DNA from 2 places in the Vibrio qinghaiensis genome. Region 2 is predicted to be linked to the other one. Evidence: predicted binding sites of a transcription regulator. Region 2 holds the regulator's gene; the other holds the start of a gene.
What was found. The regulator CRP, encoded in region 2, controls carbon source genes, mostly activating them, when cyclic AMP is high. The targets are predictions, from matches to a motif close to TGTGANNNNNNTCACA.
Positions count from the first base shown of each region.

Region 1: a site for CRP is predicted at 1,519-1,534, ahead of CCZ37_RS18625 (glycogen/starch/alpha-glucan phosphorylase). Genes of this name have one in related genera too.

Region 1 is NZ_CP022742.1:1,092,387-1,096,879, forward strand. Features, by position in the region: gene CCZ37_RS18625 (glycogen/starch/alpha-glucan phosphorylase) at 1-1,384, opposite strand, end outside; gene malT (HTH-type transcriptional regulator MalT) at 1,971-4,493, shown strand, end outside.
Region 2 is NZ_CP022741.1:2,481,548-2,486,040, forward strand. Features, by position in the region: gene CCZ37_RS11570 (phosphoribulokinase) at 1-580, shown strand, start outside; gene crp (cAMP-activated global transcriptional regulator CRP) at 822-1,454, shown strand; gene CCZ37_RS11580 (DUF1338 domain-containing protein) at 1,558-2,352, opposite strand; gene astD (succinylglutamate-semialdehyde dehydrogenase) at 2,421-3,878, opposite strand; gene astA (arginine N-succinyltransferase) at 3,910-4,493, opposite strand, start outside.

The sequences.
Region 1 (4,493 bases), on a different replicon from region 2:
GTGTTGGGTAAAGCTCGTGGAATTCTGGGAAAAGATCGCGTTTTACCAACTCCGAGTGCAGCGCCGCCACACCATTAACAGCGTAAGAGCCAACCACAGAAAGGTTTGCCATGCGCACTACGCGGTGGAAACCATCTTGGATGATGGAGAGTTTTTGCTGTTTCGACACATCACCCGGCCACTTAGCACGTACTTCTTGCAAGAAGCGGTGGTTGATTTCGTAAATGATTTCCATATGGCGAGGAAGCAGACGCTGGATCAACGACTCGCTCCACGTTTCGAGTGCTTCAGGCAGTAACGTATGGTTGGTATAAGCGAACGTTTTTGAGCTGATCGCCCATGCCTCATCCCAGCCCATGCCTTTCTCATCAATTAAGATACGCATCAATTCAGGAATGGAAATCGTTGGGTGAGTATCGTTTAGCTGAACGGTTTGATATTTAGGAAGATCCGCAATGGCATGACCCGCCGCCGCATGACGACGTAAAATGTCTCGCATTGACGCCGCACTGTGGAAATATTGCTGCATCAAACGCAGCGTCTTGCCTTTTTCGTGGTTATCATTTGGATAAAGCACTTTGGTAATGTTGCCCGCATCAATCAAAGCATGCTGCGCTTCAAAGTAGTTACCGTTGTTGAAATCCGCCAGTGAGAAAGGTGCAATCGCGCGGCACTCCCATAGACGCAATGGATACACCGTATCGCTTTCATAACCAACAATGGGTAAATCCCAAGGCATTGCTTGGACAAACATACCCGGAACCCAATGACGCTTTTCAACACCATTATCATTGATAACATCAACATGGCCGTAAAAACCAATCTCTTGTGCTAGGTGTGGTCGTGCCACTTCCCACGGGTAGCCTTCAACACAACGCCACGCATCAGGAGCTTCTTGTTGGTGGCCTTCATTAAAAGATTGCTTAAATAAACCATATTCATAATGTAAACCATAACCTACGGTTGGGTACTCTTGCGCAGCGCACGAATCCATGAAACATGCCGCAAGTCGTCCTAAACCACCATTGCCTAAGGATGGGTCGCGTTCTTCTTCTAATAAATCCGTTAGATTCTGGCCTAAACCAGCCATCGCTTCCGTGATTTGCTCATACAGACCCATGCTGATGAGGTTGTTGCCAGTTAAGCGGCCAATCAAGAACTCAAGTGATAAGTAGTTCAGACCCTTAGCGTTAACAATGCGCTGGTCTTGCTCAGTTTCGAGTAGATCAAACGTCGTTAGTTCAGCCAGTGCGCGCCCCATTGCGAGATACCATGAACGGCTATCTGCATTTTCAATGGTGGTTGCATAGGTAGCAGTCAGGTGTTTCTTTACGTTTTCTTGGAACGAGGCTTTATCAAACTTCTTCTGTTGCGTAGGTTTCATTAGCGAAATCTCACTTAGTCGTTTTAATTCATCTTCAGCATATCGTGCATCAGCTACGCAAGGTCGGCATCCTCCTAAAAATGACCTCGTTTAGGAGGAGGGCTCAGGGCGTAGAGAGCGAGCACCAGAGTCGCAGTGATCTATCTCTCATTCGTTGCACATAGCGGTTCATAAGCAGTGATTGTGATCACATCACCTTGCTCACTAGCCTAAATACTGCTCATGACGCTCAGGTTTCGATCAGGAATATCAATCTCTCAATATGAGAATTGGCTCTCAAAAAAATGAGCTTCATTTACAAATCACATGAGATTTTGTACATGCTCAGTTTTTATATAGCGCATAACAAAGAAGTTTTAGTGATTAAAATCACAATTATGGGGCGTAGATGATAAGTAAATGTGAATCCTGCAAGAATCTCGGGATGGATCAATAAACGTGCGTCACGACATCAAGTAACATCCATACAAAATGAGTGATAGTTCACTTGTGAACTCCTAAATAATGATGCTCTTCTTACTAAGCACCTCCAAAGCTACGATCAGCTTTTAAGTCAGTAACAAGAACAATAAATGGAATCTGGAAGATGTGGATACCTTCTAAGCTTACTCGCCCCGGCCGCCTACACAACGCCATCGTTCGCCCACGTGTGTTAGAGCTGCTTGCCCAAGCACCTTGCTACAAACTCGTGCTATTTCGCTCGCCTGCTGGTTATGGAAAAACCACCATGGCAGCGCAATGGTTATCAGACAAGACCAATGTGGGTTGGTATAGCATCGATGAAAGCGATAATGATACGTTCCGATTTATCAACTACTTACTGCAAGCGATTAATAAAGCGACTCAGCAAAGTTGTCCAAATGCCCAAAAACTGGCCGAGCGACGCCAGTTCTCTTCTCTACATTCACTATTTAGTGAAGTGTTTTCGGAAATGTCTGGCTTTAACAAAGAGTGCTATGTGGTTCTCGATGATTACCATTTGATCGCCGATGACGATATCCATGAAGCGATGCGCTTTTTCCTCAAACACATGCCAGACAACCTAACGCTGGTCGTCACTAGCCGTGCCACTCCACCATTAGGCACGGCCAACTTGCGCGTACGCGATTTGATGATCGAAATTGGTAACGAGCTACTCGCCTTTGATACCGAAGAAACAACACGCTTCTTTAATCAACGGGTCTCTGATGGCGTGGATGATGATACTGCCAACAACTTGTGCACCTATGTCGAAGGCTGGCCCTCCGCACTGCAATTGATTGCCTTACAAGCACAGCACCAAAAGCGCACGTTGGCGCAAACAGCGGAGTCAGTATCGCAATTTAATCATGCACATTTATGGGATTATTTAGTTGAGGAAGTGTTTGATCTGCTGGATAAAGAAACGCGCCAATTTTTGATGCAATGCTCAGTGCTCGATCACTTTAATGACGTGTTAGTCTCTGCACTCACCAAACGTGACGACGCGCTGAGCATGATTGAGTCGCTCAACCGCTATGGTTTATTCATTTATCCATTGGAAGGTGAGCACAACTGGTACCGGTTCCACAACTTATTTGCGGAATTCCTCTCTCATGAACGCTTGGCTCGCATCCCGCAGCAGGAGCAAGATCTGCATCGTGCCGCCGCGTACGCTTGGTTGCAAGAAGCTACTCCTCATCAAGCGTTGCGTCACGCCACGCTCGCCAACGATACTGACTTACTCGCTACTATCTTGACGCAATTTGGCTGGAAGATGTTCAACCAAGGCGAGCTTTTGGCTCTCGAAGAGGCCATTAACCAACTCTCCCCCACTCAGCTCTATCGCGAGCCTAAACTGTGTATGTTACAAGCTTGGCTGGCTCAAAGTCAGCACCGCTACTTTGACGTTGGGGATCTGCTGACTAAATCGACCAACGAGATGAAAGCGCTCAATGTTCAGCTCAGCACCAAAGAACAAGGCGAATTCAATGCCCTGCGTGCTCAAGTCGCGATCAACCAAAATGAGCCAGAAAAAGCCTTAGAGCTGGCGGAATTAGCGCTAAGCCAACTGGATCACACCGTTTACCGCAGTCGTATTGTCGCCACTTCAGTGGTCGGCGAAGTGAATCACGTGCTCGGTCAATTAAGCCGCGCCCTCTCGATGATGCAACAAACCGAAAAGCTGGCACGCCAGTATCAGGTTTACCACCAAGCGCTATGGGCATTACTACAGCAAAGCGAGATCTTGATTGCCCAAGGTTATGTGCAAGCCGCTTTTGAAGTGCAGGATATTGCCTTCAAATTAATTGAAGAGCAGCAATTACAGCAAGTGCCATTGCATGAATTCTTACTACGGATACGTGCCCAAATCCTGTGGTGCTGGAACCGCTTGGATGAAGCGGAAGAGTGCGCTTATAAAGGACTGCGCGTATTGGGCAACCACTCTCCCAGCAAACATCTGCACAGTTATTCTATGCTGGCGCGTATTGCTATTGGCCGTGGTGAACTCGATAAAGCGGGTAAGTTCATCGAACAAATACAGCACTTACTGAAACAATCGACTTATCACGTAGACTGGACAGCGAATGCTTCGCTCTCACTGATTCTATTTTGGCAAGCTCGTGGCAATGATGAAGCAATGTTGCAGTGGCTCAAGACCACCATTCGACCAGAAAAAGCGTGCAATCACTTTTCACAGCTTCAATGGCGCAATATTGCTCGAGTTCAGATTCACTTAGGTCATTTGGAAGATGCGACTCAAACTTTGACGTTTATGCAGCACGAAGCGCAAACTTATCAGTTGATTACAGACCTAAACCGTAATTTGATCCTCGAAGCCGTTCTAGCCACTACAGTCCATAACGAAGAAGTAGCGAAAGAAAAACTCAAGGAAGCGCTACAGTTAACCAATCAAACGGGCATGGTAGGTAACTTTTTAATCGACGGCTCGAAGATTGGCCACTTATTAGAAAAGCTCTCTAGCCGAGCTGAATTAGGCGATTTGGAACGCCACCGAGCACAACAGTTAATGAAGGAGATCTCGACCACTCAGCGCAGCCGATCAATCCATTTTGACGAGGATTTTGTTGAGAAGTTGGTGAATCACCCAAATATTCCCGAACTGGTTCGCACCAGCCCACTCACTCAA
Region 2 (4,493 bases):
TCTGCACTCTTTTGACGAAGCTGTGCCCTACAATCAAATGCCCGGCACCTTTACACCTTGGCAAGATTTACCAGAAAACTCGGATGTGATGTTTTACGAAGGTCTGCATGGCGGTGTAGTCGATGGCGATGTAAACGTCGCGCAGCATGTCGATTTTTTGATAGGTATGGTGCCAATCGTTAACCTTGAGTGGATACAAAAATACGTGCGTGATACACGTGATAGAGGCCATTCACGTGAAGCAGTGATGGATTCTATCGTTCGTTCAATGGACGATTACCTCAATTACATCACCCCTCAATTCTCGCGAACTCACATCAACTTTCAACGGGTGCCAACGGTTGATACTTCAAACCCACTTAACGCCAAGGGCATCCCTAGTTTGGATGAAAGCTTCGTCGTGATCCGTCTGCGCGGCATAAAGAATGTTGATTTCCCCTATCTGCTCGCCATGATTGATGGCTCTTTTATGTCGCGCCACAACACCATTGTGGTGCCGGGTGGCAAGATGAGTTTTGCGATGGAATTGATCGTCAGACCGATCCTGCAGCAATTGATTGAAACAGGTAAAATTGGCTAAGTGATCGGACAAGTTGACGGTTACTTTTCATACCGTGATCATGTGCACAGTTTTGCGTAAAAAATCATGCCACTGACACGATTAAAATCAAGAAATCGTTTCTGAAAAAGGATACTATCCTTAACCGAAACACAAGTTAGCTTGCAGCATTTGGAAAGTGCTCTTATCCTAGTAAGCCTATTTTAGGCTTAGCTACAATATGGAAAGCGGCAAGCGTACCCTGCAGAGGAAGTGAGATATTATGGTTCTAGGTAAACCTCAAACCGATCCAACACTAGAGTGGTTTCTTTCACACTGTCATATTCATAAATACCCATCGAAAAGCACGTTGATTCATGCGGGCGAAAAAGCAGAGACGCTGTACTACATCGTCAAAGGCTCGGTAGCGGTATTGATTAAAGACGAAGAAGGTAAAGAGATGATCCTCTCTTACCTCAACCAAGGTGACTTTATCGGTGAGCTTGGTCTATTTGAAGAAGACCAAGAGCGTACTGCTTGGGTCCGTGCAAAATCACCTTGTGAAGTTGCGGAAATCTCTTTTAAGAAATTCCGTCAGCTTATCCAAGTGAACCCAGACATCTTAATGCGTCTGTCTGCACAAATTTCTCGACGCCTGCAAGTCACCAGTCAAAAAGTAGGCGATTTAGCCTTCCTAGACGTGACGGGCCGTATTGCACAAACGCTACTTAACCTGGCGAAACAACCTGATGCAATGACGCACCCAGATGGCATGCAAATCAAAATCACCCGTCAAGAGATCGGCCAAATTGTAGGCTGTTCTCGTGAAACTGTGGGACGTATTTTGAAGATGCTCGAAGAGCAGAATTTAATTTCTGCCCACGGTAAAACTATCGTGGTGTACGGAACTCGTTAATTTCAATCAAAATGATTGAGATTGAATGCATAAAGCCACCTTGGGGAACTCAGGTGGCTTTTTCTTTGGTGATATTTCAGTACGAAAGTAAAAAGATGAGAGGCTATTGCATGTCTGTACTTTCAAATATCTTATCTGCAGAGGCCGCCACAAAACCACTGTAGAGTTCACCGTTGACCATTGGATAGCGTTTGGCAAATTCATAGAATCCACCGGGAATCACCTCCACCCCTTCCGTAAATTGCACCGGTACTTTATCGGCCATGGTCGACGACTGCTCAAGCAGCACATCAGGCGTACCTTTCACTTCCCCACCATTTTCATTGATGGTAAAACCCGCTTGGCGTAGATGATCATTGACCGCTTTCACTTCATTAAACGCCTGCAGTTGATTAACACTAACAGTGAAATGGTTTGCGCCATAACCATGCGCCGCCAACCAAGCGGCGTATTCACTTTCGTTGGCAAGCTGCAAATAATCGCTGTAGCTTAGTTGCCACAGGCGACCGCCATATAAAAAGTCACTGCTGTTTAATTTATTGCTATCGACTTGATGTACCAGCTTCTCCACAATGGCTTGGAGTGCAGGTGAGCACTCTTCCACTTTCAGCTCGCTTATGAATACTTTAGGCTGGGTCGAATCAGGGTGTTCATAGTGCTTCGCTACCAGCTTCTTACTTTCAAACACATAATCACCACAGGCAACGTAGCCTAAGGCAAGAAAAGGCTTAGCCAGCGTTTCAATACCTAATGGCGCAACATTGAAGGTTCGCAACGCAATATGGTCATTAATCAAGGCTTCGTCTTCTTGAAGCAAGTGATGGACTTTGTCGGCAGAAGGGCAAAGGCGCTGAATGTAGTCATTCCATAATGATTGAAATAAAACGGTTGGCGTCATAACGCCTCCTTGTCTGTGCTCGGTTTAAACCATGCTAGTAGGCATGGGGTTTTAGATAAAGTTTACTGCTATAGCTCAACCCCAGGGCTGAGCGTGGCAGGCAGTTCTGTCGAACAACCTTCCATTGATGCCATTGGGTATGCGCAGTAATCGGCCGCGTAATAGGCGCTTGGTCTTAAATTTCCCGACGCTCCCGGCCCACCAAACGGTGCATCACCACTGGCTCCGGTTAATTGTCGATTACGATTTACAATACCAGCGCGGATATGATCGACAAAGTAATCCCATTCGGCATCATTGGTCGACACTAAGCCTGCCGATAAACCAAAGCGAGTTTCATTAGCCAGTTGCACCGCTTGATCTAAGCTTTGGTAACGCACGACTTGTAACAATGGCCCGAAATACTCTTCATCAGGCAATTGACTAACTGCGGTGACATCAATAATGCCCGGAGTGACAAACGCCGCCTGCAAAGGTGTCGCGGCCAGCAAGCTGACGCCACCCAAGGCGCGTAAATTGTCCTGAGCAGCAAGAATGAACTGCGCCGCCGCTTGTGATATTTGTGGCCCCATAAAAGGTGCTGGCTCAGCAAAGGGATGATCAATACGCAATTTTTGAGTGGCACTGACCAGCTTTTCAAGTAACAGATCACCTTCATTCCCTTCAGGAACGTAAAGACGCCGTGCGCAGGTACAGCGCTGGCCTGCACTTAAAAATGCGGATTGAATAATGGTATACACTGCCGCATCAAGCTCGCCATACTGCTTAGAGATGACCATGGGGTTGTTGCCGCCCATTTCTAAAGCCAGCATTTTGCCCGGCTGCCCAGCAAACTGGCGATGGAGTAAATGACCGGTATTGGCGCTACCAGTAAAGAGAAGGCCATCAATGCCTTTGGCCTGAGCAAGCGCAATACCCGTTTCCTTCGCGCCCTGCACTAGGTTAAGTACACCCGCAGGTAGGCCTGCTTCTTGCCACAACTTCATCACAAACTCACCAGTCCACGGAGTCTGCTCTGAAGGTTTAAACACAACCGTATTACCCGCTAAAAGTGCAGGCACAATATGACCATTCGGCAGGTGGGCAGGAAAATTATACGGACCAAAAACCGCAAGAACACCCAATGGACGATGACGTAATACCAGTTGATTACCCGCCGCTTCGCGTGTGTTTTCACCAGTGCGATCATGATAAGCTCGAATGGATATAGCGATTTTACCCGCCACCGCTGCCGCTTCAGTACGCGTTTCCCAGAGTGGCTTTCCTGTCTCTTTGGCGATGATCTGTGCAAGCTCTTCACTGCGCTGTTTCACTTTTTCAGCGAAGGCTAAGACATATTGCTCACGCTCAACAAAAGGACGTTTTTTCCACTCTATAAATCCGACTCTTGCCGCCGTTACCGCAGCTTCTACTTGCGCGGGTGTGGCGCTATCGCCCTGCCAAATCGTCTCATTGTTATAGGGACTAAGCGAAAGCATTGCCTCGCCTTGTCCAGCTAACCATTCACCTGCAATCCACTGAGTCATCTGTTAATCCTTACCTTCCAATGTACCTATTTTACTGCGCCAAAATTCGAACAAAACCACCACTATCAACCAATAGAGCTTGCGCCACTTTAGGTGAGATGATCACCGTTTCCGTTTCGCGGTTATAAGCACCTTTTGCAGCAGTAGCACGAAAGTTTTCAAACGAGCTATTGCAGATAAGATAATCTTGCGAGCTTGAATGCTCGGCCAGTTCCACTTTAGCTCGCACCGAGTGACGTACGGATTCGATATTGCGCAAATCGCACTCAACCGTTGGACCTGCATCAAAAATGTCTACATAGTTACGGCAGGTGAATCCTTCGCGCTCGAGTAGCGTTAACGCTGGACGGGTATTGTCATGCACTTGACCAATCACCGCCTGTGCCTCTTTACTCAATAAGTTGACGTAAATCGGCAGTTTGGGCATCAGATCAGCAATAAACCCTTTTTTACCAATGCCAGTTAAATAATCAGCCATAGTGAAATCAATCGAGAAAAAATGCTCTTGCAGCCATTGCCAAAAGGGCGAGTTGCCTTCGGCATCAGACACACCACGCATTTCAGCAAAGATGGTTTTAGAAAAACGATGTGGGTGTTCTGCCATCATCAGAAAAC